Regions from separate parts of the Streptomyces sp. NPDC021356 genome, predicted to be linked through region 2. Evidence: riboswitches for the same ligand, from Rfam matches in the RefSeq annotation. Region 2 holds a riboswitch; each other region holds the start of a gene.
The links. Region 2 has a riboswitch for thiamine pyrophosphate ahead of thiC (phosphomethylpyrimidine synthase ThiC). Riboswitches for the same ligand answer to the same signal wherever they lie in the genome.

Region 1 (10,325 bases), on a different contig from region 2:
CGCTTCCTCACCGTCTACCTGCTGGTCCGGCAGGTCACGGCGGCCTTCGGCCTCAACAGCATCGGCGGTCCCGCGCAGACCGTACGGCCGCTCGTCGCGCCCATGGCGGAGGCCGCGGCCGAACGCACGACGGGCGCGGCGCTGCCGGAGCGCCTGCGCGAGAAGGTTCGCTCCTACGCCGCCTCGGCCGACACCGTCGGTGTCTTCTTCGGCGAGGACTGCTTCATCGCGATCGGCTCGATCCTGCTGATCACCGGTTTCGTGAACTCGACGTACCACCAGGAACTCGAACCGACCCAGCTGGCGCTGTGGGCGATACCGCTCGCCGTCTGCGCCTTCCTCATCCACGGGGCCCGCCTGCTGCTCCTGGACCGGCAGCTGGAACGCGAGATGGCACTCGCCGCCGCGGAACACGACCTGCCGCTGCCGAAGGGAACCGCCAAGTGATCAAGGTCGAATGGCTCTACTGGCTGGTGGGCCTCGTCTTCGTCGTCATGGCCGTGCAGATGGCGGCCGACCGCAGCAACCCGAAGCGGTGGACGTCCGCGGCGTTCTGGGGCCTGCTCGGACTCACCTTCCCCTACGGGACCGGGGTGGCGAACGCCGAGTCGGGCGACGGCGGCTGGACCCTGCCCGCCGAACCGCTCGGGGTGGCGGTCCTCGTCCTGATCGTGCTCGCCGGGTTCAACTTCCTCGGCAAGGGCGTGCCGGTGACCACCACCGCCGAGCAGCGCGAGGCCTCCGCCTCCCGGCTCGGCAGCAGGATCTTCATCCCCGCCCTGACGATCCCGGTGGTCGCGATCGTCTGCGCCTCCGTGCTCGACGACTCCGGCCTGTTCGAGAAGGGCAAGGCCACGCTGCTCGGCCTCGGCGTCGGATGCGTCGTCGCCCTCGTCGTCGGCATGCTGGTCACCGGCGAGAAGAAGCTCTCCGTGCCGCTGCACTCCGGCCGCTCCATGCTGGAGGCGATGGGTTCCGCGCTGCTGCTGCCCCAGCTCCTCGCCGTGCTCGGGTCGATCTTCGCGCTGGCCGGCGTCGGCACCCAGGTCGGCAAGATCGTGAACGACGTGCTGCCGGACAACTCGAAGTACCTCGCCGTGATCGCCTACTGCCTGGGCATGTTCCTGTTCACCGTGATCATGGGCAACGCGTTCGCCGCTTTCCCGGTCATGACGGCGGCGATCGGCTGGCCCATCCTCATCGAGCAGATGCACGGCAACGAGGCCGCCGTCCTCGCGATCGGCATGCTGGCCGGTTTCGCCGGCACGCTCTGCACGCCGATGGCCGCCAACTTCAACATCGTCCCGGCCACCCTGCTCGAACTGAAGGACCAGTACGGGCCGATCAAGGCGCAGATCCCGACGGCGCTGCCGCTCCTGGTCTGCTGCACCGTGATCATGGCGGTCTTCGCCTTCTGAGCCACCCGGCCCGCGCCGCCCGCCCCGGCCCGCCCCACCGTCGTTCCCGTGAAGGAAGTCCCATGACCCGTGTGCTCGTCACCGGCTTCGCCCCCTTCGGCGGCGAGAGCGTGAACCCGTCCTGGCAGGCGGCCCGCCTCCTGGCCGCCGAACCGCCCGCCGGACTCACGGTCACCGCCGCCGAACTGCCCTGCGTCTTCGCCACCTCGCTGGACGCGCTGCGGGACGCCGTCCGCGCGGCGGCCCCCGAGCTGGTCCTCTGCCTGGGCCAGGCGGGCGGGCGGCCCGCCGTCACCGTCGAACGCGTCGCCATCAACATCGACGACGCACGCATCCCCGACAACGCCGGAGCCCAGCCCGTCGACGAACCGGTCGTCCCCGGCGGCCCCGCCGCCTACTTCTCCTCCCTCCCCGTCAAGGCCTGCGTCGCCGCCGTGCGCGGGGCCGGGGTCCCGGCCGCCGTCTCCCACACCGCGGGCACGTTCGTCTGCAACCACGTCGCGTACGGCCTCGGCCACCTCATCGCCACCGAGTTCCCGCACGTCCGCGGCGGTTTCGTACATGTCCCCTGGGCGCCCGAGCAGGTCACCGACGGCACCGCCCCGGCCCTGGAGCCCGCCACCGTGGCCCGCGGGCTGCGCGCCCTGCTGGTCGCCGCCGCCGGCACGCCCACGGAGCAGGACCTGAAGATCACCGAGGGGGCCACCCACTGATGCCGCTCACCTCCTACGCGACGCCCTTCGCCCGGCTCGCCCTCGCCAACATCACCCGCGAGTACCCCAACTTCCCCGCCCACCTGGTCACCTCCGCCGCCGAGGACACGCGGCCGAACAGCCTCCATCCGGCCTTCTACGGCGCCTACGACTGGCACTCCTCGGTCCACATGCACTGGCTGCTCGTGCGCGTGCTGCGCCGACACGGCGGCACACCCGCGCTCGCCGAGACCGCGCCCTACGTGAACGTGCTCGACCGGCACCTCACCGCGCGGAACATCGCCGCCGAAGCCGCCTACCTCCTGGACCGGCCCTCCTTCGAGCGGCCGTACGGCTGGGCCTGGCTGGTGGCGCTGGCCGCCGAGTGCCGGGCGTACTCGGGGGCGGCGGGCGCGCGCTGGGCCGAGGCCCTGGCACCGGGCGTCGCCGCCGTCGAGCGGCTGCTCGCCGACTGGCTCCCGAAGGCCACCTATCCCGTGCGCCACGGCAACCATCCCAACAGCGCCTTCGCGCTCGGTCTGCTCCTGGACTCCGGGGAACTGTCCGCCCCGACCGCCGACGCCGTACGGGAACGTCTGCTGGCCTGGTTCGCCGACGACCACGACGCTCCCGCCCACTGGGAGCCGTCGGGCCAGGACTTCCTGTCGCCCGCGCTGACCGAGGCCGACGCGATGCGCCGGGTGCTCGCCCCGGAGGCGTTCGCCTCCTGGCTCGACCGGTTCCTGCCCGCCCTGCGCTCGGGCGCGTCCTGCCCGTCGCTGGACGTGCCGGTGGTCTCCGACCACGCCGATCCGCAGATCGGCCACCTGCTCGGCCTGGCCCTCAGCAGGGCCGCCGCGCTGCGTTCGATCGCCGGGGCGCTGCCGGACGGTCCGGTCCGCACCCGCCTGGCCGAGGCGGCAAGGGCGCACCTCGCGGCAGGCCTGCCCGCGGTGGAGCGCGGCGACTTCACCACCGACCACTGGCTGGCCACCTTCGCCGTGCTGGCGCTCGACGGGGACCACCCCGGCGAGGCCTGACACCGGGCCGGGCTATCCTGGCGGCCGTACCTGGACACGGGGTGCCCCTGCGCGGGGCTGAGATCACACCCGTCGAACCTGAACCAGTTAGGACTGGCGGAGGGATGTCACATGTCATTGCCGCATGCCCGCACCGAGCCGGCCGCCGCCGGCCCGCGGCACGTCTTCGACGGACGGATGCCGACGGCCCCCGGTGATCTGCGGATGGAGGCACGCGGGATCACGCCGGTGCCCGAGGACACCCGCTACGGCGGCCCGGGGCGGCTGTTCACCGTCTGGTTCGCCCCCAACCTGACCATGACCGGCGTGTTCAGCGGCACCGTGGGTGCCACGCTCGGGCTCGACTTCACCACCGCCCTGGCCGCCGTCGTGCTCGGCACCGTGCTGGGCGCGGTGCCCACCGCCTACCTGGGCACCTGGGGAAGCCGGACCGGGGCGGCGCAGATGCCCCTGGCCCGGCTGGCGTTCGGCCGGGCCGTCACCGTGCCGGGCGTGTTGCAGTGGCTGTCGTCGATCGCCTGGGACGCGCTGATCGGCCTGTTCGGCGGGGAGGCGCTGGCCCAGTTGTGCGGCTGGCCGTTCTGGGCGGGCGTCCTGGTGATGATGGCGGGCCAGGGCGCGCTGGGTGTGCTCGGCTACGAGGTGATCCACCGGCTGCAGACGGTGATGACCTTCGCGCTCGCCGCGGCCTTCGCCGTCCTCGCCGCCAAGCTCGTCCACGGCGCCCACCCGGCCGCGACCGCCACCGTGCACGGCGCCGACCGGGCCGGGGCGTTCGCCCTGACCTGCACCGTCGCGCTGAGCCTCGCCCTGTCCTGGGCCCCCTACGCCAGTGACTTCAGCCGCTACCTGCCCCGCACGGCATCGCGTCCGCGCATGTTCTGGTGCACGCTGCTCGGCATCGGCCTGTCCTTCGTGGCGGTGCAGGCGCTCGGCCTGTGGGGCGCCGCCGAGTTCACCGACCAGACCGCCCACGGCGTCGACACGCTGCTCGGCGGGGGCGCGCTCGGCGCGTTCGGGCTCCTGGCGATCGCGCTCTCGGCCCTGTGCAGCAACGCCATGAACGACTACAGCGGGTCGCTGGCCCTGCAGACCATGGGCGTACGCCTGCCCCGGCCGCCGGCCGCCGCCCTCGCCGCGGTCCTCGGGTTCCCGCTGGTGCTGTGGATGCACGCGGCCGACACCACCGCGCGCTTCCAGAACGTGCTGCTGTTCGTCGGGTACTGGATCCCGGCCTTCGTCGCCATCGTGATCGTCGACTGGGCCGCCCGGGCCCGCGCCCGCGGCGGGCGCCCCGTCGAGCTGTCACAGGAGACGGACCGCCCGCAGTCCTGGTGGCCGGCGCTCACCGCGTTCGTCGTCGCCTTCGCCGTGTCCGTGCCGTTCATGAACACCGGCCTGTACACGGGCCCGGCCGCCCGGGCCCTGCACGGCGCCGATCTCGCCTATCCGGTGGCGTTCGCGGCGGCCCTGCTCGTGTACGCGCCGTTGCGCGCACTGCGGCGGCCGCGTACGGCGGACGGGGCGGCCGGCGACGGGGTCCGAGGGTAGGAGCAGCCGTACCACCACCGCGGGCGGCGCTCCGGCGGGGGCGCCGGAGATGGGCACCATGACCACGACACCGGGGACGGGGCTGGGCACGGCGTCATGACCGCCGCGCCGGGCAGCGCGGAGGGGACCCGCCTGCGGCCGGCCGCGGTCGCCGGTCCGCCGCAGGCCGCGGCCGGCGCCGGCCCGAACTGAACGAAGTGCGCGGTACCCCGTTCGGCCCCACACTGGGTAGTGCCTCGCCGCGTGCGGCTCGCGGGGCCGGGTGAAGAGAGTCCGCCGGTGCTCCCCTCGGGAGGCTCCATGGTTGTGGTGGCACTGTGCACGCCGATCGCGATGATGCTGCTCCTGCTGGGGATGGACGCCTTCGAGGAACTCCTGTCCCGGTGGGCGAGCGAGCCGGACGACGAGACGTCGGAACCGGAACCCCCGACGACACCGTGACGCGCCGGGACGGGCCGGTGGTCATCGCGCGACCCGTGAGTCCCTCGGTGTCCCGAGCGCCCGTCGACACAGCGGAACGTCGCTCCGTAGGTGGATCGGAGCGACGTTCCGTTGTCCGGCGGTTGTTCGGCGGTTTTTCGCCCGGCCGGACGCGGACGAACGCTTCATACCGCCTTGCCCATCGCCGGACGTGCCCGAGAGCACCGGTGGCCGAGGCCGTCGAAGGGACGTGCCCACCCCCGAGTGGAACGGCCCGCGCGGTCCCCACCCCGGCCCCGCCCGCTCCGGTCCTGTCCGCCGGCCCGGTGGCGCTGCCGCGCCCGGCCGGGACGGCCTTCGGTCAGTCCTGCTCGGCGGCGGTGGTGTCCTCGGGGGCGAGGAGGATGGCGATGCGGGCCGCGTGGGCGACGGCGTCGCTGACACGGGGGCTGACGAAGGCTTCGAGCGGGCCGCGGTGATGGTGTCCGAGGACCAGGAGGTCGGCCCCGAACTCCTCGGCGGCGGCGGAGATGGCCGTGGCGATCTGGGTGGTCAGACCGGCCGCCACGGCGCCCTCGGCGTCGACGCCCGAGTCCCGCAGCGCGGTGACGGCCTCGTCGAGGACGGCCTTGGCCTCCGCTTCGTTCTCCAGGGGGACCACGGCGGCGAGGGTGGCCGAGGTGGGGGCGACGTGCAGCACCCTGACCTTGGCGCCGTTCAGCCGGGCGACGTCACCGGCGAGGCGGACGACGGAGTGACGGGCGGGGCTCGGGTCGACGGCGACGAGAACGCGGTGGAACATGAGGTGCTCTTCCTTGTCTGTGGGTGTTGCCCAGGTGGTGCCGGAGTACCTGACCCGCGGACACCGCGCGATGTGATCAAGCAACGGCGTGAACAACCGGAGGGGGCGGATCTGTTCCGCGAGGCGTGCCGCCGCCGGTCTTGCCTTGAAGTGGGCTCCAACTCGTAGGGTCGCGCCATCCAGGAACCGACACCCGAGGAGAGCCCCATGCACCACCGCGTTCTGGGCGGTACCGGCATCGAGGTCAGTCCCTACTGCCTGGGCACCATGATGTTCGGGTTCATCGGCAACGCCGACCACGAGGAGTGCGCCCGGATCATCCACGCCGCGCTGGACGAGGGGATCAACTTCGTCGACACCGCCGACATGTACTCGGCCGGGGAGTCGGAGACGATCGTCGGCAAGGCGCTCAAGGGCCGGCGCGACGACGTGGTGCTCGCCACCAAGGTGCACTTCCCCATGGGTGACGGCCCCAACAGCGGTGGGAACTCACGGCGTTGGATCGTCCGCGAGGTGGAGGACAGTCTGCGCCGGCTGGACACGGACTGGATCGACCTGTACCAGGTGCACCGGCCCGACCACAGGACCGACATCGAGGAGACGCTCTCCGCCCTCACCGACCTCGTGCGCCAGGGCAAGATACGGGCGTTCGGCTGTTCCACGTTCCCCGCGGACCAGATCGTCGACGCCCACCACGTGGCCGGCCGCCGCGGACTCCAGCGGTTTTGGACCGAACAACCGCCCTACTCCCTGCTGGCCCGGGGCGTCGAGCGGCACGTGCTGCCGGTGGCCGAACGCCTCGGCATGGGGGTGCTGACGTGGAGCCCGCTCGCCTCCGGCTTCCTGACCGGCCGTTACCGCAAGGACCGGGACCTCGATCTGAGCAGCGGTCGCCCCGCGCTGCACCCGGACCGCTTCGACCCGTCGGTGCCGACCACCGCCGCGAAACTGGATGCGGTCGAACAGCTCGTGGCCGTGGCCGACGAAGTGGGCTGTTCGCTGCCCGAGCTGGCCGTCGCGTTCCCGCTCGCGCATCCGGCGGTCACCTCGGTGATCATCGGCCCGCGCACGATGGACCAGCTGCACGCCACGCTCAAGGGCCGGTCCGTGGTGCTTGAGGACGCGGTGCTCGACCGGATCGACCAGATCGTGCCGCCCGGGACCGACGTGTACCACCCGGACGGCGTCTGGACCCCGCCGTCCCTCACGGACCCGGCGCTCCGGCGCCGCCCGGCCGGTTCCCGCTCCGCCGCCTGAGGCTTCTGGGCAGGCGTCCTCAGGAGGGCGGCGTGGGACGGACGGCGAGAACGGCGATGTCGTCCTCGCTGTCGGCGCCCAGCCTGATGAGGAGTTCGTCGCAGAACACGTCGAGGGGTTCGCGGGCCAGCGCCGCGGCGTGCCGGCTCAACCGGTCCAGGGCGTGGTCCAGGGGCTCGCCGCGGCGTTCGACGAGGCCGTCGGTGTACAGCAGCACCGTCGCGTGGGGCGGGATCGCGTCCGAGGCCCCGGCACGGGGCAGGCCGGGGTCCACGCCGAGCAGCAGGCCCGCGCCGCCCTCCAGGAACCGGGTGGGACCGTCCGGCACGGTCAGCAGCGGGGGCAGGTGGCCGGCCGAGGAGTGCACCAGCTCCCAGGGGCCGTGTCCGGAGCCCTTGATCAGGCCGTAGACGCAGGTGGCGGTGGCCTCCCGGTCGAAACTGTGGTTCGCGGTGTCCAGGCGGCGCAGGACCGTCGCGGGAGGTTCCTCGCGGTCCACGGCGATCCCGCGCAGCATGCTGCGCAACTGGCTCATGGTGATGGCCGCGTCGAGGTTGTGCCCGGCGACGTCCCCGATGACCACGGCCGTGTCCCCGCCGGGCAGGACGAAGCTGTCGTACCAGTCGCCGCCGACCTGCGCGGTGGTGGAGGAGGCCGCGTAGCGGGCGGCCAGCTGCAGATGGGCGACCTGCGGCAGTACGGGCAGCAGCGAGCGCTGCAGGCGCTCGGCGATGTTCCGTGTCTCCTGGTGGAGACGGGCGTTGTCGACCCCGAGGGCCAGCGTGCGGACGAGGTCGTCGACCAGGGGCAGGTCCGCTTCCGTGAACGGCCGCTCCCAGCCGCTGCGGGCCACGGTGAGGGCGCCGATGACGTCCCGTCGGGCCCTCAGCGGGGCGACCACGGCACTGTTCGCGCCCAGTGCGCGGAACATCCGCAGGTAGTGCGCGTCCAGGGGGCTCGTGACCTGGTTCGACGGCGGGGGTTTCGTCAGCAGCAGCGGCCCCGCGCCGCGCAGGGCACGGGCGAGCGGCCCCCGGGCGGTGGCGGAGACCGGCGGGAGCGGGCCTTCGTGGTCCTCGGACGAGGATCCGCGCGGGGCCCGCTGGACGACACAGACCCGTTCCACCTCCGCGTTCTCGGTGAACAGGTCCACCGCGCACCAGTCGGCCAGCCGCTCGGTGAGGATGCCGCCCACCCGGTGCAGGCCCTCGTCCAGATCGGTGGCGCTGCTCAGCGCGGCCCCGGTGTCGGCCACCAGGGCCAGCCGTTCCAGCGCCGGGGCGCCCGCCGGGCCGCGGACCGTGACCCGGGCGGCCGAAGCCGGCGGTCCGTCCGGTTCGGAGAGCACCGGCACGGACCGGGGACGGCCCGGCGGGCGGCCCGACTCCAGGGGCGCGGCGGCCCTGGGGGTGAGCTGGGCGACGAAGACGGTACGGCCGTCGGCCGTCTCCTGGGTCTGGATGAGCAGCCGGATGGGGACCAGCCGGCCGTCGCGGTGCAGGGCGGGCAGCGGCACGGAGCGGCCCAGGATCCGCGGCTGCCCGGTGAGCAGCAGCGACGTGAACGACCCGGTGTGCCGGCTGCGCAGGTGCTCGGGCATGAGCATGGTCAAGGGCCGGCCGACGAGGTCGTCCGGATGCCGCCCGAACAGGTCCGCCGCGGCCGCGTTCGCGGCGATGATCAGGTTCCTCTCGTCCGCGGCGATGGTCGGCTCCCGCGCGGCGCGGACCTGGCCGGGGTCCCACGGCACCAGCTCCGAGAGGCCGGCGCCCGGCTCCCGGGGCACCACGGTCCACGCCACGGGAGTCCCGCCGTCGAGCTGGCCGGCGATCTGGTCGAACAGCCACTGGTGGAAGACGCGGCCGCGCGGCAGCGCCGGCAGGGTCAGCAGGCGTTCGTCGCGGGCCGCCTCCTCGGCCAGGCCGAGCACCTCCCACAGGATCCGCACCGCCGGCCCGGCGTCCGGGGGCATGCCCAGGAGCAGGGAGCGGACGCCGGCCTCCGCCGGCTGCTCGCGCAGCGCGGCCGTCACCCGGGCGCTGATCACGTTGCTCATGTCCTGGGCGACGGCGAGGTCGTGCGCCGGCACACCGAGGTCGGTTCCGGCGGCCATGGCCAGTACTGCCTCGCGCAGCAACGTGTGCCGGTGCTGCTGGGAGGCCGAGTAGAGCGCCTCGGGCACGTCGATCAGAGTCACGGTGGTTCCGGCGCGGGAGGCCGGCACGGTGACGTCCCAGCCGGCCGGATGTGGCGGGGCGCCGCCGGGGTCCAGCTCGAACCAGACGGTCTTGCGCGCTTCGCCGGTGTCTACGCCGTGCCGGGAGGCCAGCAGCGCGACCAGGGCCAGGCCCTGCCCCGTACCGGCGTACGAGGCGCACTCGTACGGCACCAGGGCGCGGTCGGGCCGGTGGTCGCCGACCACCACCCGCACGGTGCCGTCCTCGGCGGCGGCCGTCACCTCGACCTCCGTGCGGGCGTACAGCACCGCGTTGGTCACCAGTTCACTGACCAGGAGTTGAGCGGTCTCCACCACGTCCGGGGCGGCATGACCGAGAACGGCTCGCACGAACCGCCGGGCCCGCGCCACGCTCTCCGGTCCCGGGGGGAACCGCCGGGAGGACGCCCCCCGGGCATTGAGGTCGCCCATGCAGCCAGTGTGCCTCACCGGGTGGCCGCCCCGGCGGCTGCGGCCCTCTCCCGCCCGCCGGACGGGTGAGCGGGGGGGGCCTCACCCGTCCGGACGGCTCAGCGGGGGGGCCTCACTCGTCGCGCCAGGCCACCGTCGCCGTCGCCGTCTTCCAGGGGCCCTTCACCACCGCGGCTCCGCCGGTCGCCAGGTCGACGACGCCCACCTCGCCGTCGGCGGCCGGGTAGGCGACCGTCTGGGCTCCGGGGCGCGGGTTCGCGACGACGTACCCGGAACCGGGCCTGGAGAGCGGGCTGCCCTTGCCCACCGCCAGGGCCAGGGTCCGCTGCTGGGGGGAGGCCCCTGTTCCCGCGTCGACCGTGGTCACCAGGTAGTCGTACGTCCCCGCGTCGGGTGACTTCGGTACGGCGCCGACCAGCCGGCAGGTTCCCGGAATGAAGGTCCAGAAGGCCCCTGTGCCGGAGAGCCGTGCCGCGCTCAGGTCCGCTCCGGCCGTGC
Region 2 (10,325 bases):
CGCCCCTGGTGGCGTTCCTCGACCGCACGGACAAACTGGTGCCGCTGGGCCAGGAAGGTGCTCTGGCCGACTTCGACGCGCATCTCGACGAGGCCCTGGACCGGATCCTGGCGGAAGAGCAGAGCGCGGGCTGAAGCGTTTCTGCAAGCGGGCGCGTGCCATGGAGTAACGCTTCACCGCCCGGCACGAGACACGACGCCGGCCCGATCCGAGGCCTGAGGGGCGGCCCGAGGCCTGAGGCCCGGCCCGAGGAGCAGGCCGGGCCAGCCCTCAGTCCCTTCACCGTCCCCGGTGAGGCCTCATTGCTTGCGTCGTCTGCCCCGGCCACCGCGCGCGGGAGCGGGGAGCCCGGCCGCCGCCCGGTTCCGCACCGCCTCCGGGCGGTCGGCCGAGACGACGAGGGCAGCCAGGGCCGTGGTGACCGGCACCGAGGCGACCAGGCCGATCGAGCCCACGAGGGTGCGCACGATCTCCTCGGAGACGAGTTCACTGGTGGCGACGGTCCCCACGCTGCTCTGCGCGATGGAGAAGAGCAGCAGCAGCGGCAGCGCCGCGCCCGCGTACGCGAGGACCAGGGTGTTGACGACGGACGCGATGTGGTCGCGCCCGATGCGGATGCCGGCGCGGTACAGCCCGCGCCAGCCCATGGACGGGTTGGCCTCGTGCAGCTCCCAGATCGCCGACGTCTGGGTCACCGTCACGTCGTCGAGGACGCCGAGCGAGCCGATGATCACACCGGCGAGGAGCAGACCGCTCATGTCGATCGCCGGATAAAGACCGTGGATCAGGCCGGTGTCGTCGTCGGTGTTGCCCGTGAGCGCGGCCCAGCCGATGAACAGCGAACCCAGGACGCCGATCAGCACCAGGGAGATCAGCGTGCCGAGCACCGCCACCGAGGTCCGGGCGGACAGGCCGTGGCACATGTACAGCGCGATCAGCATGATCGCGCTCGACCCGACCACGGCCACGACCAGCGGGTTCGACCCTTGCAGGATCGCGGGAAGGATGAACAGGTCCAGCACCAGGAAGCTGATGGCCAGCGCGACCAGCGCCATGACGCCCCGCAGTCGCCCGACGACCACGACGGCGAGTGCGAAGATCCCGGCCAGCAGCGCCATGGGCAAACCCCGGTTCACGTCCGTGACCGAGTACTGCAGTTCCCGCGGCGCCGCGGGCTCGTAGGCGACCACGACCTTCTCGCCCCGGTGCAACTGCCGCGACTGGTCCGGCTGCACGATCTCGGTGAAGGTGCGCCCCTCGTCCTGGCCGGTGTCGACGCGGACCGTGGCCTTCTTGCAGGTCCCGGACGCCTGCGCCTGGGCAGAGGCGCCCTCGGCGGTGGAGGTGTCCCCGGTGGGTGTGTCACCGGAGGCGTTCACCGCCTTGCAGCTCACCGACACCACCACGGTGACCGTGGCCTGCTGCGTCTGTCGGTCGAATCCCACGCCGGTGCGCTCGTGCGCGGCGGCGCCGCCCGGCCAGAGCGCGACGAGGCCGACCACGACCGCGGCGGCGAAGGGAATCAGGATCGCGGCGATGACCTTGCGGAGGTGCTGGGAGACCGGGGCGGCGGGGCCGTGCCCGTGCCCGTGACCGTGCCCGTGCCCCTGGCCGTGGGGACTGCCTTGCCCGGACGCATGTCCCTGCCCGGCCCCGGCGTCGGGGCGCGGTTCCGGCGGCGGCTGGGGGAACTGCTGTGTCGTGGTCACCGCCAGATCATCGCAAGAAGGGCAGGGGCCCACTGTTCACCGCGCCCCATATGACGCTAGCGTGGAGGCACCTTTGCACACGCGGGAGCTCGGAGCACCGGGCTGAGAGGGCGCTGACCTTCGTCTTCGCGATGTTTCACGTGGAACGAGAGACGTTCCCCGGGAACCGCCGCCGGACGGAAGCCGCTGCGTCGACCGCCGAACCTGTTACCGGGTAATGCCGGCGTAGGGAGTAGGTCTCATGACCAACAAGGACGCACGCACGCCTGCCTCCGCGCAGTTGTCCAGCGACGGGGGGCAGTCCGCTTCCCGCGAGGAGGCCGGGGTGTCCATCGGCTGGCACAAGGCGTATGTCGAGGGCTCACGCCCCGATCTGCGGGTGCCGGTCCGTCAGGTGCACCTCACCAACGGGCAGTCAGTCACGCTCTACGACACTTCGGGCCCGTACACCGATCCGCTCGTCGACACCGATGTCCGCCGTGGCCTGTCGCCGCTGCGGGAGAACTGGATCACTGCCCGCGGCGACACCGAGGAGTACGCGGGTCGGCCGGTCCGTCCCGAGGACGACGGGATCAAGCACACCGCACCGCGCGGGGGCCTGCGCAACCTCGACGCGGTGTTCCCGGGCCGGCCGCGCCAGCCGCGGCGAGGCCGTGACGGCCAGGCCGTGACGCAACTGGCTTACGCCCGCCGGGGGGAGATCACACCGGAGATGGAGTTCGTGGCCGTCCGGGAGAACGTTTCGCCCGAGGTCGTCCGCGAGGAGATCGCGGCAGGCCGCGCGGTGCTCCCGGCCAACGTGAACCACCCGGAGATCGAACCGATGATCATCGGCAAGCGGTTCCTGGTGAAGGTCAACGCCAACATCGGCAACTCCGCGGTGACTTCCTCGATCGAGGAGGAGGTCGAGAAGATGACGTGGGCGACCCGCTGGGGTGCCGACACCGTCATGGACCTCTCCACCGGCCGCAACATCCACACCACGCGTGAATGGGTACTGCGCAACTCCCCCGTGCCCATCGGGACGGTGCCGCTCTACCAGGCTCTGGAAAAGGTCGACGGCAGGGCCGAGGAACTGACCTGGGAAGTCTACAAGGACACGGTCATCGAACAGGCCGAACAGGGCGTGGACTACATGACCGTCCACGCCGGCGTACGCCTCGCGTACGTGCCGCTGACCGCCAACCGCAAGACCGGCATCGTCTCGCGCGGCGGCTCGATCATGGCCGCCTGGTGCCTCGCGCACCACAAGGAGTCGTTCCTCTACGAGAACTTCGAGGAACTCTGCGAGATCCTCGCCGCCTACGACGTCACGTACTCCCTCGGTGACGGCCTCAGGCCGGGCTCGATCGCGGACGCCAACGACGAGGCGCAGTTCGCTGAGTTGCGCACGCTCGGGGAACTCAACACGGTCGCCAAGCGTTTCCACGTACAGACGATGATCGAGGGCCCGGGCCACGTCCCGATGCACAAGATCAAGGAGAACATCGACCTTCAGCAGGAGATCTGTGATGAAGCTCCGTTCTATACGCTCGGACCGCTGACGACGGACGTCGCTCCGGCGTACGACCACATCACCTCCGGTATCGGTGCCGCCATGATCGCCTGGTGGGGCACGGCGATGCTCTGTTACGTCACGCCCAAGGAGCACCTGGGCCTGCCCAACCGCGACGACGTGAAGACAGGGGTCATCACCTACAAGATCGCCGCGCACGCGGCCGACCTCGCCAAGGGACATCCGGGCGCCCAGGAGTGGGACGACGCGCTATCCGACGCCCGTTTCGAGTTCCGGTGGGAGGACCAGTTCAACCTGGCCCTCGACCCGGACACGGCACGGGAGTTCCACGACGAGACCCTCCCGGCGGAGCCCGCCAAGACGGCCCACTTCTGCTCGATGTGCGGGCCGAAGTTCTGTTCGATGAAGATCTCTCAGGACATCCGCCGCGAGCACGGCACCAGCCGGACCGAGGTCGAGGAGGGCATGGCCCAGAAGTCCAAGGAGTTCGCCGCCGCGGGCAACCGGGTGTACCTGCCGCTCGCTGAGTGAGGCCGCGGCCGCTGTCACTCCGGCTGGTGTTCCGGTCCTCCGAAGTCCGGGCTGGTGAAGTCGGGGCTGGAGTAGCTGGGACGCGGGCCCGGGACGCCGTCGCCCGGGCTGCTGAAGCCGGGACGGCCGTAGCCGAGGTGCGGCATGCGGCCGCTCGGTGCCGACGGGTCCGTCCGGTACGGCGTGACGGACCCGGAGGCCGCGAGGGCCTCGCGCAGGAACGGCAGGATGCCCCGTTCGAGCAGGGCCTCCTGCCAGGCGGCGCGGGCCTGGACGAGTTCCTCGTGCGGCGCGGTGCCCGGTGACGGGCGGTTGCGCAGCGCGGTGAGCAGCAGGGCCGCCCCGGCCGCCAGGATGGCGGCAGCGGTCACGGCGCCGAACACCCAGCCGACGGTGACCAGGCTCTGGGCGAAGGCCGGTGCAGGGTCGAGCATCTTCAGTATGTAGCCGACGAGGAGGAAGAGAGCGGCGGCGACGCCCGCGAGGACGGGGGCGAGGACCGCGACGACGGCGGCGGCGCCCGCACCGCTGGGCTCGACGGCCTCGCCGACGGTGGCCGCGATTCCTGCCGCGGCCCCTGCGGACTCCGCGGTGTCACTCTCGCGGACGGACGCGGGGACGGCCGGTGCGGGGCGACGCAGGTCCTCGCGGACCTTCACGTAGTGGTGGTACTCGGTGGCCGCGGCGGCGGTGATCAGGGCCGTGGCGTCGAGTGCCATGGTGCGCAGTTGTTCGGTGTTGAGCCGCTGTCCGGCGGTGCCCGGTTCAAGGTGGTGCGGGGCGGAGCGCAGCGCCTCGTCGAGGAGCCGCTCGTATTCCTGGCGGTCCTCGATCAGCAGGTGCTGCGGAACGCTGTTCATGTGCATCCCCCGATGCTCCGTAGGGCTTGGGGCTCGCATGACAGCGAGCCGTCGGGCAGAAACGGAGGGGAGCCTGCTACGGATAGACCGATGGTAGAGCCGTGACGGCGCGCGGTGACAGGGGGTTTCCACAAATTGCGCGCCGAGCCGTGGTCCGGCCCGCTGTCACGGGCCTGCTCGTCGAACGCTCAGATGTCCAGGGGAAGTTGCTGGACCAGCAGCTTCCCGGCCATGGTCACGCCGCCGTCCATGGCGATGGCAAGTCCGTCGGCGTAGACGTGCGGTCCTTCCACGAGCGGGCCTGTGGGCTCGTCGCCGTCCTCGGAGCCGACCTCGCCCAGCAGATAGGGAATGGGGCTGTGGCCGTGAACGATGCGGGTGCCGCCGTACGTATCGAGCAGGGAGCGCACGGCGTCGGCGCCGCCCTCGTCGCGGAAGGAGAAGCGCTTGGTGAACTTGCGGAACAGGTCCCAGCACTCGTCGGCGTCGTTGCGGGTGAGGGTCTCGCGGACGGTGTCGTTGACCGCTTCGATCGAGTCGCCGTAGTCGAGGTAGGAGGTGGTGTCGGAGTGCACGAGCAGATAGCCGTCGACCTCCTCGACCGCGTCGAGGCGGGCCATCCACTGCAGGTGGTGGTCCTGGAGGCGGTCCATGTCGGACTTCTGGCCGCCGTTGAGCAGCCAGGCGGCCTGGAAGGTGGCGGTGCCCGCACCGGAGTTGACGGGGGTGTCGCCGAACCGCTTGGCACCGAGCAGGAGGAGTTCGTGGTTGCCCATGAGGGCCTTGCAGTAGCCGCCGGCCGCCGCCGCCTCGGCGGACAGCCGCATCACCAGGTCGATGACGCCGATGCCGTCCGGGCCGCGGTCGGTGAAGTCGCCGAGGAACCACAGCCGCGCGGTGCCCGCGCACCACTGGCCCGCGGCGTCGATGAGGCCTTGCTCCTGGAGAGCGGCGACCAGTTGGTCGACGTAGCCGTGCACGTCGCCGACGACGTACAGCGGACCGGGCCCGGCGGGAGGCTGCGCGGCCTGTGCGGGGGCGGAGTCCACCGCCACCTGGACCGCGTCCCCGCGCTGGAGGACGGGCAGGTCCCGTTGGGTGGGCGTGTACGCGTCCGGGTAGCCCTCCTCGACCGCGGGAGGGCCATCTTCCAGGGGTGGCGCGGTATCGGCGGGGGGCACGCTGGGAGCGTACGGAGCGGTCTCGTTCATGTACGCGGGCACGCGGAAATCGCGCAGTGGCGCCGTCCGCTCCACCTCGGGTCCCTGACCGGCCCCCTGAGTCATCGACCCCTCCACCATCGCGCCGCATCTGCACCGCTTCGGACTGCCTGGTCGCAGCGGCCCGCGGTGTCGTGCGCCCATCATAGGAATGCGGATCGCGTCGTGTGATGACCCAGGGGTGGTGAATCGGAGCAGGACTCAGGTTCACCGCGGCTTTCGCCCCGATTGGGCAGTCTTCGGCGGTCCCGCGACGAGCTGCCCTTACTGCTCCTCCGGCGTTCTGGGCGGGCTGACGGTCGTGCGCGGCGGGCGCCGCTGCGAGGAGGTGCGCACGATCAACTCGGTCGGTATCACCTGCTCGACCGGGTGGTCCGAATCGACTCCCTCGATGGCGTCGATGAGGAGCTGGACCACGGCGGTGCCGATGCGGCGTGGCTTGAGGGAGAGCGTGGTGATAGGCGGCTCGGTGTTGGCGTAGACCGTGGACTCGCTGCAGCACACCAGCAGCAGGTCCTCGGGGACCCGCAGGCCGTAGCGGCGGGCGGCGGCGAGCAGGTCCGTGCCATTGGGGTCGAACAGTCCGTAGACGGCGTCGGGCCGGTCGGGGCGGGCCAGCAGCCGGTCGGCGGCGACGGCGCCCGCGCACGGGTCGTGGGCGGGGTAGGCCTCGTAGACGGGATCCTGGCCGACGCGCTCGCACCAGCGCAGGTAGGCGGTCGTGGACAGGTGGGTGTACGTGTCGGTCGTGGTGCCGGTGAGCAGGCCGATGCGGCGGGCGCCGGCCTCGGCGAGGTGATCGAGGATGTCCAGGACGGCCGCCTCGTGGTCGTTGTCGACCCAGGCGGTGACCGGGAGGGAACCGGCGGGGCGGCCGTCGCTGACCACCGGTAAGCCCTGCCGGACCAGCTCGCTGACGACCGGGTCCTGGTCGGAGGGGTCGATGACGACCGTGCCGTCCAGGGCGACGTTCGACCACACGTCGTGGCGCGAGGTCGCCGGGAGGATGACGAGCGCGTAGCCGCGGGCGAGCGCGGCGGAGGTGGCGGCGCGCGCCATCTCCGCGAAGTACGCGAACTCGGTGAAGGTGAAAGGTTCATCCCCGTACGTCGTCACGGTCAGGCCGATGAGGCCCGACTTGCCGGTACGGAGCGTGCGTGCTGCGGCCGAGGGTCGGTACCCCAGCCGGTCGGCGACCTCACGGACGTGGCGGCGGGTGGCGTCCGGGAGCCGCCCCTTGCCGTTGAGGGCGTCGGAGACGGTTGTGATGGAGACTCCGGCGGCGGCGGCGACGTCTCTGATGCCTGCCCGGCCCGGCCGACTGCCTCGACGAGAGGTTTCCGCGCGGCTCACCTGGTGCTTCCCTGCTGCTGTCATGGCGAGCCGATAGTAGGGCTCATGCGGTGGGGTAGTGCGGACGCATATGCACGCATTGACAGGCACGTTTCTGCATGGCTGAAGCCCATCAACTGCCGATGAAACCAAGGCTGTTCATCGATTTCATGCCAGGACGTGAAGCAGTGACACCCGTAGGCCTGCCGAGCCCTGGAGGTCTCGAAGAGGTCTCAACTCACCTGCACGAGCGATGCGCGCCACGGCGCGAGCCACCGGCGCGTAGATATATGTGAGACGCGCCCCTCGTTCGTACATATTCGTACATGGATGCCCCCGATGCCGCGCGACCGGTGCCGTGGGAAGCCGGCGGGAGTGATGGCTTCCGACCCATTCGCAGGGACGCCCAATCCTCATAAGGTATGGAGTATTGGAAGTCGGCGGTGGTCATGAGGAGGACAGCGGTGAGCGAGACGAACCCGAAACTGCGCGCCGAGCTGGAAGGCATCCCCACCTACAAGCCCGGCAAGCCCGCCGCGTCCGGCGGCCCGGTGGCGTACAAGCTGTCCTCCAACGAGAATCCGTATCCGCCCCTGCCGGGTGTCATGGAGACGGTGACGGCGGCCGCCTGCTCCTTCAACCGGTACCCGGACATGGCCTGCACCGACCTGATCAACGAGCTGGCCGAGCGGTTCGGGGTGCCCGCCTCGCACGTGGCGACCGGCACCGGCTCCGTCGGCGTCGCCCAGCAGCTGATCCAGTCCACCAGCGGGCCCGGTGACGAGGTCATGTACGCCTGGCGGTCCTTCGAGGCGTACCCGATCATCACGCAGATCAGCGGGGCGACCTCGGTGAAGGTGCCGCTCACGCCGGGTGATGTGCACGACCTGGACGCGATGGCGGACGCGATCACCGACCGCACCCGCCTGATCTTCGTCTGCAATCCGAACAACCCGACCGGCACGGTGGTGCGCCGGGCCGAGCTGGAACGGTTCCTCGACCGGGTGCCCGGTGATGTGCTGGTGGTGCTGGACGAGGCCTACCGAGAGTTCATCCGCGACGCCGAGGTGCCCGACGGCGCGGTCCTGTACCGCGAGCGGCCCAACGTCTGTGTGCTGCGCACCTTCTCCAAGGCCTACGGGCTCGCCGGGCTGCGGGTGGGCTTCGCCATCGCTCACGAGCCGGTCGCGGCGGCGCTGCGCAAGACGGCGGTGCCGTTCGGCGTGAGCCAGCTGGCGCAGGAGGCGGCGATCGCCTCCCTGCGTGCCGAGGACGAGCTGCTGGGCCGGGTCGGCTCGCTGGTGTGCGAGCGCACGCGCGTGGTCGACGCGCTGCGCACGCAGGGCTGGAACGTCCCCGAGACGCAGGCCAATTTCGTGTGGCTGCGGCTGGGGGAGCGCACCGGCGCCTTCGCCGAGGCCTGTGAGCGGGCGGGCGTGGTCGTCCGGCCGTTCCCGGGCGAGGGGGTGCGGGTGACCGTCGCCGAGAGCGAGGCGAACGACATCTTCCTCAAGACGGCGGAGGCCTTCCACCAGGGGGCGTGACGTCCCCGATCAGGCATGCCCTCCACCCGGAGAGGTGATCTCCGCAGGGTGGTGTGTGCGTTCCTCCTGTTGTCCAGGGTTCCTTCGGGGCCTGCCCGGCGGCGCGCGGTTCCTCCGCGGTCCGCTCCGCCGGGCGGGCCCTCAGCCGTTCACCGGCTCGACGCGCACGGGGTCGCCGTCGCGGACCGTCGCGAGCCGGCGGGGATCGCCCTCGATCCGGCCCAGGACGTTGCACGGGCTCGCGAGGCGGCATTCGTCGCCCCGCGAGATCGGCGTGGGCCCGTAGGGGAGGGCCAGTGCGTCCCCGTCGGTCCAGAAGGCGACCGTTCCGGGCTCGACGACCTGCCGGGCGCCGGTTTCACGTGGAACACGGACACCGGTGTCGAAGTAGACCTCCTCGCCCCAGGTGCGGGCGGTGGAGACCAGCGGCAGTTCCTTCGCGAGCGCCCAGGTGGTCGGGGTGTCGTCGAGGTGGGCGGTGAGGTGGCCGGAGGGCCAGGAGATCCGTATCTGCATGGCGTGCAATTCAACAAGTTGTTGAAGTTCTTGCCAAGGAGTCGACACGAGGGCGAAGGGGGGACCCCCGGTTCCACCCTGAAAATCGGTACGTCATAATTGCTTGTGAATGTGAACGCGTTCACAAGCGCGTCCGATTACTGCCGTGTTGCGTAGGACACACCGGGGCAAACGGCCGCCGCGTGACTCGGCGACGTAAGGAGAGTGACGACGTGAACCTGGCTTTGGCGCCGGAGACACTGGCGCGCTGGCAGTTCGGCATCACGACCGTCTACCACTTCCTGTTCGTTCCCCTGACGATCTCCCTGGCCGCCCTGACGGCCGGCCTGCAGACCGCCTGGGTGCGCACGGAGAAGGAGAAGTACCTCAGGGCGACCAAGTTCTGGGGCAAGCTCTTCCTGATCAACATCGCCATGGGTGTCGTCACCGGCATCGTGCAGGAGTTCCAGTTCGGCATGAACTGGTCGGACTACTCCCGCTTCGTCGGTGACATCTTCGGCGCCCCGCTCGCCTTCGAGGCACTGATCGCGTTCTTCTTCGAGTCCACCTTCATCGGCCTGTGGATATTCGGCTGGGACAAGCTGCCCAAGAAGATCCACCTGGCCTGCATCTGGATGGTCTCGCTCGGCACGATCCTGTCGGCGTACTTCATCCTCGCGGCCAACTCGTGGATGCAGCACCCCGTCGGCTACCGGATCAACAAGGCCAAGGGGCGTGCCGAACTCACCGACTTCTGGGCCGTCCTGACCCAGAACACCGCACTCACCCAGGCCTTCCACACGCTCTCCGCCGCCTTCCTCACCGGAGGCGCCTTCATGGTCGGCATCGCCGCCTACCACCTCGCCCGCAAGAAGCACGTCGGTGCGATGAAGACCTCCCTGCGGCTCGGCCTGATCACGGTGGTGATCGCCGGCATGCTCACCGCGATCAGCGGCGACACCCTCGGCAAGGTCATGTTCAAGCAGCAGCCGATGAAGATGGCCGCCGCCGAGGCCCTGTGGGACGGACAGAAGCCCGCCCCCTTCTCGATCTTCGCCTACGGCAACGTCGAGAAGGGCCACAACTCGGTCGCCATCGAGATCCCCGGCCTGCTGTCC
Region 3 (10,325 bases), on a different contig from region 2:
GCTGCTGCACCCGGCGAACTCGACCCGGACCGAGGGCCTTTACACCGTGGGCGGCTGGTCGCACCCCGGGGGCGGGCTGCCGCACGCCGGGATGTCGGGTGCGCTGGTGGCCGGACTCGTCGTGGAGGGACCGGAGTTCCGCGGCTCGCAGTGAGCCCGCCGCGAAAACGGTGAGCCGGGTTCAGAATGGGTGAGCCGGGTTCAGAAACGGTACTGCTCGTCGAAGCCCGCGCCGTGCTGCGCCTGGCCGTGCCCCTGGGCGTTCCCGCCCTGCCCGTTGGCGCCCTGCCCGCTGCCCTGGTACGGGTACGTCTGCTCCCCGGGGAGTTCACCGCCGTAGGCGGGATCGTCGCTGCGCTGCTGCGGTACCCACACACCGCCGGCCGGGGTCTCACCGCCGTAACCGCCCGTCGCGTACGGGTCCTGGGTGCCGTAGTCCTGCTGGCCGTAGCCGCCGGTGTAGGCGGCGCCGTCATAGGTCTGGGTCCCGATGTACGGGTCCGAGTAGGCGGCGTACTGCTGCTGGCCCGTGCCGTCGTAGCCGTAACCCTGCTGTCCGTACCCGGAGTAGTCGTACCCGTAGCCCGCGTCGGAGCCCTGGGCGGCGGTCGCGTACGGGTCCGGGGCGGTCCCGTCGGACTGGCCGGGCCGGCCGGGCTCGCCGCCGAAGTCACCGTAGACGCCGTAGGAGCCGGTGTCGTCCGGCAGGGGCTGCGGCGCGTACACGGCGGTGGACTCGGCGGCCGTGGGCTCCAGGGGGCGGACGGGAGTGAAGACGTCGTCCGGTTCGTCGTCATCGCGTCCGAAGGCCAGGTCCTCGGGTGCGGGACGACCGGGCGCGCCGTCCGGGCCGGCCGCTTCGGCGGGCGCGTCGTCGGCGGCTTCGGGACCGGTGGCGTCGGAGCCCGGGGCCTTGCGGCCGGGCCTGCCGCGGCGGCGCTTGGTGCCTTCGGCGGCACTCGGCTGCCTGACCGCCCAGCCCGCGACGAAGCCGCGGCGGAAGGAGAGCGTCACGTAGGTCTGCCCGACCGCGAAGGTGATCGCGCCCAGCGCGATCACCAGAACGGACGGCATGAGGACACCGAGCACCACGCAGAGGAAACCGCCGAAGGCGAGCAGCCGCCAGCGCAGGCGCGCCTTGTACTGCAACAGCACTTCGCCGAGCAACCACAACGCGACGATGCCGAACGCGATGTAGAGGACCGCCCAGCCCATGTACGCCCCTCTCCCAGTGGTCGCTCCGCAGTGTGTCGTACAGGGGAGCGACCGGTCTAGGCCCGCGGTGGGTGGTGCAGGCCCAGGTTCTCGTAGATTTCCAGCGTCGCCGTGGAGTTGTTGAGCGTGATGAAGTGCAGCCCGGGCACTCCTTCGGCCAGCAGCCGCGCGCAGAACTCGGTGGCGAACTCGATGCCAATGGAGCGTACAGCGGCCGGATCGTCCTTCGCTGCGAGGATCCGGTCTTTGAGGGCGTCCGGGAAGGCCGCGTTGGTGAGCGACGGGATCCGTGCGAGCGTCTTGGCGCCGGCGATCGGCATGACCTCGGGGATGATGGGTGTCTCGCAGCCCGCGGCGGCGACCCGGTCGCGCAGCCGCAGGTAGTCCTCCGGGTGGAAGAACATCTGTGTGATGGCGTAGTCGGCGCCCGCGCGGCACTTGTCGACGAAGTGACGGACGTCGGCGTCCCAGTCGGCGGAGCGCGGGTGCATCGCGGGGAAGGCCGCGACGCCGACGCAGAAGTCACCGGAGGTCTTGATCAGTTCGACGAGTTCGGCGGCGTACCGCAGACCGCGGGGGTGCGGCACCCACTCGCCCATCGGGTCGCCGGGCGGATCGCCGCGCAGGGCCAGCATGTTGCGGATCCCGGCGTCGGCGTACTGCCCGATGATGTTGCGCAGGTCGGCCACGGAGTGGTCGACGGCGGTGAGGTGCGCGATCGGGGTGAGGGTGGTGTCCGACGCGATGGCCTCCGTCGCCTTGACGGTGCCGGCGCGGGTGGAGCCGCCCGCGCCGTAGGTCACGGAGACGAAGTCGGGCGCCACGGCCTCGACCCGGCGCAGCGCGTTCCACAGGTTCCGCTCGCCCTTCGGAGTCTTGGGGGCGTAGAACTCGAACGAATACGTCGTCTTGCCGGTCGCGAGCATGTCGCGGACGGTAGGGGCGTGGTCCGACCTGGTGGATGCGGTGCCGAGGGCCATACCCGCAGGTTAGCCAGGGTGTGGCGGTCCCCCAACCGGATGTCGGTGTTTTGCCCGATTTGCCGACTTGTTGTCCACTCCTTGGACACTTCGGCCCATCGGCTCGCCGGACGGCCCCTACCGCCGGGAGGGCCTGACACGGCTCCCCGCCGAACGGCGGCCCTGGGTTCCCGTACCGCCGGGCCGGTCACGCCTGCCGCAGACGCTTCGCGAACTCCGCCGCCGCCGCGCCGGGGTCGCCGGCCTCGGTGATCGCCCGGACCACGACGACGCGTCGGGCGCCGGCCTCCAGCACCTGGTCCAGGTTGCCGAGGTCGATGCCGCCGATGGCGAACCAGGGCCGGTCGGTGCCGAGGGCGGCGGTGTGCCGGACCAGGTCGAGACCCGGCGCGTGGCGGCCGGGCTTGGTCGGGGTGGGCCAGCAGGGGCCCGTGCAGAAGTAGTCGACGCCGTCCTGCTCGGCGGCAGCGGCGGCCTCGGACTCGGCATGGGTGGAGCGGCCGATCAGGACGTCGTCGCCGAGTATCGCGCGCGCCGCGGGGACGGGCAGGTCGCCCTGGCCCAGGTGCAGCACGTCCGCGCGGGCGGCGTGGGCGACGTCCGCGCGGTCGTTGACCGCGAGCAGTCTGCCGTGGCGGGCGCAGGCGTCGGCGAACACCTCCAGGTGCTCCAGCTCCTCCCCGGCCTCCATGCCCTTGTCGCGCAGTTGCACGATGTCGACGCCGCCCGCGAGGACCGCGTCGAGGAACTCGGGCAGGTCGCCCCGGTCCCTGCGGGCGTCCGTGCACAGGTACAGGCGCGCGTCGGCCAGGCGGGCGCGGGCGGCGGCTGCGGCGGTGTCGGACATACGGGGTCCCCCTGGGATCGGTTGCGGTGTGTCGAAGGCGTACGGGCCACGGCTTCGGAGCGCCTGGGCCGGTCTCGGCCGGTCTGCGCCTGCCTCGGCCTGCCTCGGCCGGGAACGACCGCGGCCCGTACGCCGGACGGATGGTTCAGTCCGGGCAGCGGGCGGCCCGGACAGCGGGCCGCCCTGTCAGTGCGCCCGGGGTCAGACGGCGAGCGCCTGGGCGCGGCGCTTCACCTCCGTGCCGCGATTCTCGCTCAGGGCCTGGGCCGGGGTGCCGGGCAGGGTCGGGTCGGGGGTGAAGAGCCACTCGATCATCTCTTCGACCGTGAAGCCGTCGTCCCGCAGGAGCGTCAGGGTCCCGGACAGGCCCTTGACGACCTTGTCCTCGTCGATGAAGGCGGCGGGGACGTGCAGCGCGCGGTTCTCACCACGGCGTACGGCGATGAGCTGGCCCTCCTTGACCAGCTGCCGCACACGCGTCACCTCGACGCCGAGCTTCTCGGCGATGTCGGGCAGGGTCAGCCAGGCGGGGACGAGCGCATCGGTCTTCGCGTCAATCTCGGTCACGGAACCAAGCGTGCCATCTGCCACTGACACTCGGAAGCCGACCCCGCCCACCTGGGCGGAGGCCGTTCGGTGCGCTTCGCTAGGCGGTGGCCGCCTTCAGCGGCCGTGACGGGTCGGCCAGCAGCGCGGGATCCATCGCCGCGCCCGCCTCGATGAGCCGTCTGCCCTGCGCGAGATCCCGCGGCCGGCCTACCGCCAACAGGGCGACCAGGCGGCTGCCGCGCAGCCAGCAGACCGTCCAGGCGGGGCCGGAGGGGTCGCCGCGCCAGACGGTGGTGTCGGCCGAGGTGTGGTGTCCGGCGTACTGCACGAAGCGGCCGAACTGCTCGGACCAGAAGTACGGCACCGGGTCGTAGACGGCCGGGGTCAGGCCGATCACGTTGGCGGCGACCGTACGCGGGCCCTGGAGCGCGTTGTCCCAGTGGTGGACCAGCAGGCGCTCGCCGTACCGGCCCGACGGGAAGGAGGCGCAGTCGCCGACCGCGTACACGTCCGCCGCGCCGGCGCGCAGGTGGTCGTCGGCGAGCACCTCTCCGCGCTCGCCCAGCTCGATGCCGGAGCCCGCCAGCCAGGCGGTCGCGGGGCGGGCGCCGATGCCGACGACGACGGCGCCCGCGGGCAGCCGTGCCCCGTCGTCGAGCACGACCGCGCCGGGCTCGACGCGCGCCACGCGCGCGTGGGTGCGCAGCTCGGTACCGCTGTCGGCGTACCAGGCGGTCATCGGGGCGGCCACCTCGGCGGGCAGGACGCCCGCCAGCGGCCGGTCGGCGGCCTCCACGACCGTCACGGCGCAGCCCGCCTCGCGGGCGGCCGTGGCGAACTCGGCGCCGATCCAGCCCGCGCCGACCACGACGACGTCGTGCTGCTCGGCGAGGACCGGCCGCAGCCGTTCGGCGTCGTCCAGGGTGCGCAGCAGGTGCACGCCCGGGACGTCCTCGGCGCCGGGCAGCCGCATCGGCTCCGCGCCCGTGGCGAGGACCAGCACGTCGTACGGGACGGGTCCCTCGGAGGTGTCGAGCACATGGGCTTCGAGGCGCACGGCCAGGGCCTCGCAGCCGAGCCGCAGCTCCAGGCCGAGCGCCTCGAAGTCGACGTCGAAGGCGGACCCCTCGGCCTTGCCGAGCAGGACGGCCTTGGACAGCGGCGGCCGGTCGTAGGGCTGGTGGGGTTCGGCGCCGATCAGGACGACGGTGCCGGTGAAGCCCTGCTCGCGCAGGGCGACCGCGGTCTGCACTCCGGCCATGCCCGCGCCGACGACGACCACGCGCCGCGGCTGGGCCGTGCCCTGTTCCTGCGTCTGCTCGCTCACCTGATCACCATAGTCACCTGACGTTTTGTCAGTCAGGGGGCGTGCGGAGTGACGTGCTCCACAACGCCCGCCGACGCCTCGTCCGCCGACGCCCCGTCCCCCGGGGCCACGCCCGTGAACGCCACGGCCGCCGACGCCACCACCGCCGACGCCATGCCCGCGGACGTCACCCGCCCACCTGTTCCACCACGCTCGTGCCGCTCCCGGCCTGCGACTCCCACTCCCACGTCTCCTCCAACCGCACCCGTCCGTCGGGGAGTTCGACGACCGTCGAGACGCAGTGCCCCGAGGAGGTGGTGCCGTCGTGCTTGAGCTGGACGTACCGGAAGTCGAGCCGGTCGCCCGCCCGGGTGCCCACCAGATGACCGCGGACGACGTCACCGCCCGCGTACTCGGCCCAGATCTCACCGCCCCGCTCGTGGTAGGTGAAGCGGGTGCGGGTTCCCACCTGGCCGGGGGCCTGGTCGGTGACGGGGGCGAGGACGAGACCGTCCAGCGAGGGCGGCATACAGGAGGCTCCCTTACAAAAGCGCTGCTCCAGGGGCTAGGGTGGCCACCGTACAAGCACTCGCGGGAGCCCGGACGCACCGGGCTGAGAGGGAGGCTGGCGGCCTCCGACCGTACGAACCTGATCCGGGTCATGCCGGCGAAGGGAGGGGCTGGACGCCCATGTCGTTGCCACGTACGTCAGACGTCCTCGTCGTCGGGGGCGGGATCATCGGGCTCGTGACCGCCTGGCGCGCGGCCCGCAGCGGGCTGGCCACGGCCGTGGTGGATCCGGAGCCGGGCGGCGGTGCCGCGCAGGTGGCGGCCGGGATGCTGGCCGCCGTCACGGAACTGCACTACGGCGAGGAGACCCTGCTCGGCCTGAACCTGGCATCGGCCCGCCGCTACCCGGCGTTCGCGGCCGAGCTGACCGAGCTGACCGGCCTCGACCTCGGTTACCGCAGGTGCGGGACGCTCGCCGTGGCGCTGGACGCCGACGACCGCGCCCACCTGCGGGAACTGCACGCCCTGCAACAGCGCTCCGGCCTGGAGTCGGAATGGCTGTCGGGGCGCGAGTGCCGGCGCCTGGAGCCGATGCTCGCGCCGGGCGTGCGCGGCGGGCTCCGGGTGGACGGCGACCACCAGATCGACCCGCGGCGGCTGGCCGCCGCCCTGGTGGCCGCCTGCGAGCGCACGGGCGTCGTCTTCCACCGCGCGTGGGCCGAGCGGCTCACCGTCGAGCGGGAGCGGGCCACGGGCTGCGTGCTGCGCGACGGCACCGCGCTCGGCGCCGAGCAGGTGGTGCTGGCCGCCGGCAGCCTCAGCGGACGCCTCGCGGGGGTGCCGGACGAGCTGCTGCCGCCGGTGCGGCCGGTGAAGGGGCAGGTGCTGCGGCTGACCGTGCCGAAGCGGTACGCGCCGTTCCTGAGCCGCACGGTGCGGGCCGTGGTGCGCGGCGGCCACCTCTACCTGGTGCCGCGGCTCAGCGGCGAACTGGTCGTCGGGGCCACCAGCGAGGAGCTGGGCTGGGACACCACGGTGACGGCGGGCGGCGTCTACGAGCTGCTGCGCGACGCGCACGAGCTGGTGCCCGGCATCACCGAGCTGCCGCTGACCGAGACCCGGGCCGGGCTGCGCCCCGGCTCCCCCGACAACGCGCCGCTGCTCGGCCCGACCGGTCTGGACGGGCTCCTTGTGGCGACCGGCCACTACCGCAACGGCGTGCTGCTCACGCCGGTGACCGGTGACGTCATGGCCCACGTGCTGACGACCGGCGAGCTGCCGGACGAGGCCCGTCCCTTCACCCCGCGGCGCTTTCGCGCCGCCGCCCTCACGGAGCAGTCCGCATGACCCTCCCCGTCCGCATCTCCGTCAACGGCGAGCCGCGCGAGTTCGCGCCCGGCACGGCCCTGGACACCGTCGTACGGGCCCTGACCGCGGCGCCCTCCGGGGTGGCCGCCGCCCTCAACGAGACCGTCGTCCCGCGCGACCGGTGGCCCGCCACCGCCCTGACCGAGGGCGACCGCGTCGAAATCCTCACCGCCGTCCAAGGAGGCTGACCCATGGCCGACGACCCCTTCGTCCTCGGTGGTACGTCCTTCACGTCCCGGCTGATCATGGGCACCGGCGGTGCGCCCAGCCTGGACGTCCTCGAACGGTCGCTGGTGGCCTCCGGCACGGAGCTGACCACGGTCGCGATGCGCCGGGTGGACCCTTCCGTGCACGGCTCCGTGCTGTCCGTGCTGGAAAAGCTCGGCATCCGGGTGCTGCCCAACACCGCGGGCTGCTTCACGGCCGGCGAGGCGGTCCTCACCGCCCGCCTCGCCCGGGAGGCGCTCGGCACCGACCTGGTCAAACTGGAGGTCATCGCCGACGAGCGCACGCTGCTGCCCGACCCCATCGAACTGCTGGACGCGGCGGAGACGCTGGTCGACGACGGCTTCACGGTGCTGCCCTACACCAACGACGACCCCGTGCTCGCCCGGAAGCTGGAGGACGTCGGCTGCGCCGCGATCATGCCGCTGGGCTCGCCGATCGGGTCCGGGCTCGGGATCCGCAACCCGCACAACTTCCAGCTGATCGTGGAGCACGCGCGCGTGCCGGTGATCCTGGACGCGGGCGCCGGCACGGCCTCGGACGCGGCGCTGGCCATGGAGCTGGGCTGCGCGGGCGTGATGCTCGCCTCGGCGGTGACGCGGGCGCAGGAACCGGCGCTCATGGCCGAGGCGATGCGGCACGCGGTGACGGCCGGTCGCCTGGCCCGGCTGGCGGGCCGCATCCCCCGGCGGCACTTCGCCCAGGCGTCCTCCCCGGCGGACGGCCTGGCCGACCTGGACCCGGAACGCCCGGCCTTCTGAAGCGGGGCGGGGCCCGCGTCCGGAATCCGGCCGGGCCCGCGTGCGTGCCCGGCCCGACCCCGCGTCCGAAGCCCGGCCGAGGGCACGGGTGGGATTGGAGCCAGCCCGCCCGCGGAACCGGGCCGGCCCCACGCGTGAAGACGGACGCGCCCCCTGCCCGAAGCACGGTCGGAGGCGCGTCCGTACCCCGACCGAGCCCGCGTCCTGCCCGGCCGAGGGAGCCCGAGGGCCCGGAGCGCGCACGCGCTCGGAATGGGAGCGGGCCCGGGTCCGGAGCCCGGCCGGGGGAGCGCGAGGGCCCGGAGCGAGCACGCCCGCCGAACCGGGGGGCCGAGCCCACGCACGAAGCCAGGCCGAGGCCACTCGTGGACCCCGGTGGGGCCACCCGTGGACCCCGGTGGCCCTCCGTAGGCCCCGGCCGGGCCACCCGTGATCCCCGTCCGGGCCCCGCCCGTGACCCGGGCCAGGCCCGTGCGCCCCGCGTGCGCTCCCCGCTCGGCGCCCGCGCGCGTGGGAAGCGTCACAGCTCGGCTGCAGTCCCGGGGTGCGGGCCCGCCAGGCGGCTCGGGTGTCCGTGGCGGCTCGTAGACTCCCCTGCGTGGATACGACCCTTCAGGACCCTCTCGTCGGGCAGGTGCTCGACGGCCGGTATCGCGTCGACGCGCGGATCGCCGTCGGCGGGATGGCCACGGTCTACCGGGGCCTGGACACCCGCCTGGACCGCGTTCTCGCGCTCAAGGTGATGCACCCCGCGCTCGCGGCCGACGGTTCGTTCGTGGAGCGGTTCATACGGGAGGCCAAGTCGGTGGCCCGCCTGGACCACCCGAACGTGGTGCAGGTCTTCGACCAGGGCACCGACGGGTCGTACGTCTACCTGGCCATGGAGTACATCGCCGGCTGCACGCTGCGTGACGTGCTGCGCGAGCGCGGGGCGCTCCAGCCGCGGGCCGCGCTGGACATCCTGGAGCCGGTGCTCGCGGCGCTCGGCGCGGCGCACCGCGCCGGGTTCGTGCACCGGGACATGAAGCCGGAGAACGTCCTGATAGGGGACGACGGCCGGGTCAAGGTCGCCGACTTCGGACTGGTCCGGGCCGTGGACTCGGTCACCAGCACCACCGGCGCCGTCCTCGGGACCGTCTCCTACCTCGCCCCCGAGCAGATCAAGCAGGGCACCGCCGATCCCCGGGTCGACGTGTACGCGTGCGGTGTCGTGCTGTACGAGATGCTCACCGGTGGCAAGCCCCACCAGGGCGACAGCCCCGCCCAGGTGCTGTACCAGCACCTGCACGAGGACGTGCCGGCCCCGTCCGCCACCGTCCCCGGACTGCCGTTCGCGCTGGACGAGCTGGTCGCGGCGGCCACCGCGCGCACCCCGGACGTCCGCCCGCACGACGCGGTGGCGCTGCTCGCCCGGGTCCGCGAGGCCCGCGCGGCGCTCACCGCGCAGCAGCTGGACGCCCTGCCGTCGCAGGCCCGCAGCGCCGGGCACGACAACGCCCAGGACCGTACGAGCGTGATCCCGCGCGCGCTGACGGTGCCGCGCCCGCTGCCCGTCGACGAGGACGACGAGGCCGCCGCGACCGGGGCCGCGCTCCACCGCACCAGCCGCCTGGAGGCGCCCGCGGCCCTCGCGGCCCGGCGTCCGGGGCGGCGGCCCCGGCGGCTGGTGCTGACCGTGGTCGCCGCCGTCCTGCTGGTCCTCGGTGTCGGCGGTGGCGTGTGGTACATCAACTCCGGCCAGTTCACGAAGGTGCCGCCGCTGCTGGCGAAGACCGAGACGCAGGCCCGGGCACGGCTCGGGAAGGCCGGTCTCGACGTCAAGGCCGTCGAGCACGCCTACAGCGACACCGTGAGGCGCGGCACGGTCATCAGCACCGACCCGGCCGCGGGCGCCCGGATCCGCAGCCACGACGGGGTGACCCTCACCGTCTCCGACGGCCCGGAGACCGTGAAGGTGCCGGACCTGAAGGGCCGCCCGCTGGGCGCGGCCCAGGGCCTGCTGAAGAAGGCCGGGCTGGAGCCGGGCATGGTGAGCCGCGCGTTCAGCGAGGACGTCACCGCGGGCTCGGTGATCAGCACGAACCCCGACCCGGGCACCGCGCGGCACGCGGGCTCCGCGATAGCGCTCGTGGTCAGCAAGGGCCGCCCGGTGGACGTCCCGGACGTCACGGGTGAGGACCTGGACCAGGCGAAGTCCGACCTGGAGGACGCGGGCCTGAAGGTGACGGTCGCCTCCGAGCAGGTCAACTCCGGGTTCGACAAGGGCCAGGTCGCCCGGCAGACCCCGGCGGCCGACGGCAAGGCGGCCGAGGGCGAGACGGTCACGCTGACGCTGTCCAAGGGCCCGGAGATGGTCGAGGTCCCGGACGTGACGGGCGACAGCGTCGACGACGCGAAGAAGGCACTGCGGGACGCCGGCTTCCAGGCCGAGGAGGACCGCGGGTTCCTCGGGCTGTTCGGCGACACCGTGAAGAAGCAGTCGGTGGAGGGTGGCGAGCAGGCGCCGAAGGGGTCCACCATCAAGATCACCATCAGATGACGAGACGGGGATCACGACGGCCCGC

Region 1: it holds a riboswitch for thiamine pyrophosphate, as region 2 does, so the genes downstream of both, AB0G56_RS00060 (cytosine permease) here and thiC (phosphomethylpyrimidine synthase ThiC) in region 2, are expected to answer to the same signal.
Region 3: it holds a riboswitch for thiamine pyrophosphate, as region 2 does, so the genes downstream of both, thiO (glycine oxidase ThiO) here and thiC (phosphomethylpyrimidine synthase ThiC) in region 2, are expected to answer to the same signal.

What each region holds. Positions count from the first base shown of each region.
Region 1 covers NZ_JBFACU010000001.1:6,085-16,409, forward strand. The annotation lists gene AB0G56_RS00040 (DUF969 domain-containing protein) at 1-447, shown strand, start outside; gene AB0G56_RS00045 (DUF979 domain-containing protein) at 444-1,418, shown strand; gene pcp (pyroglutamyl-peptidase I) at 1,481-2,131, shown strand; gene AB0G56_RS00055 (DUF2891 domain-containing protein) at 2,131-3,150, shown strand; TPP riboswitch at 3,178-3,272, shown strand; gene AB0G56_RS00060 (cytosine permease) at 3,262-4,701, shown strand; gene AB0G56_RS00065 (hypothetical protein) at 5,002-5,142, shown strand; gene AB0G56_RS00070 (universal stress protein) at 5,483-5,923, opposite strand; gene AB0G56_RS00075 (aldo/keto reductase) at 6,131-7,180, shown strand; gene AB0G56_RS00080 (SpoIIE family protein phosphatase) at 7,200-9,827, opposite strand; gene AB0G56_RS00085 (hypothetical protein) at 9,940-10,325, opposite strand, start outside.
Region 2 covers NZ_JBFACU010000006.1:227,905-238,229, forward strand. The annotation lists gene AB0G56_RS10370 (SsgA family sporulation/cell division regulator) at 1-134, shown strand, start outside; gene AB0G56_RS10375 (YibE/F family protein) at 300-1,709, opposite strand; TPP riboswitch at 1,781-1,958, shown strand; gene thiC (phosphomethylpyrimidine synthase ThiC) at 1,951-3,756, shown strand; gene AB0G56_RS10385 (hypothetical protein) at 3,771-4,622, opposite strand; gene AB0G56_RS10390 (metallophosphoesterase) at 4,805-5,902, opposite strand; gene AB0G56_RS10395 (LacI family DNA-binding transcriptional regulator) at 6,101-7,213, opposite strand; gene hisC (histidinol-phosphate transaminase) at 7,633-8,712, shown strand; gene AB0G56_RS10405 (cyclophilin-like fold protein) at 8,854-9,228, opposite strand; gene AB0G56_RS10410 (cytochrome ubiquinol oxidase subunit I) at 9,441-10,325, shown strand, end outside.
Region 3 covers NZ_JBFACU010000002.1:335,590-345,914, forward strand. The annotation lists gene AB0G56_RS03680 (NAD(P)/FAD-dependent oxidoreductase) at 1-154, shown strand, start outside; gene AB0G56_RS03685 (hypothetical protein) at 202-1,215, opposite strand; gene metF (methylenetetrahydrofolate reductase [NAD(P)H]) at 1,272-2,195, opposite strand; gene thiE (thiamine phosphate synthase) at 2,383-3,042, opposite strand; gene AB0G56_RS03700 (Rv2175c family DNA-binding protein) at 3,244-3,609, opposite strand; gene AB0G56_RS03705 (FAD-dependent oxidoreductase) at 3,689-4,918, opposite strand; gene AB0G56_RS03710 (hypothetical protein) at 4,951-5,088, opposite strand; gene AB0G56_RS03715 (hypothetical protein) at 5,085-5,426, opposite strand; TPP riboswitch at 5,479-5,590, shown strand; gene thiO (glycine oxidase ThiO) at 5,588-6,754, shown strand; gene thiS (sulfur carrier protein ThiS) at 6,751-6,963, shown strand; gene AB0G56_RS03730 (thiazole synthase) at 6,967-7,761, shown strand; gene pknB (Stk1 family PASTA domain-containing Ser/Thr kinase) at 8,360-10,300, shown strand.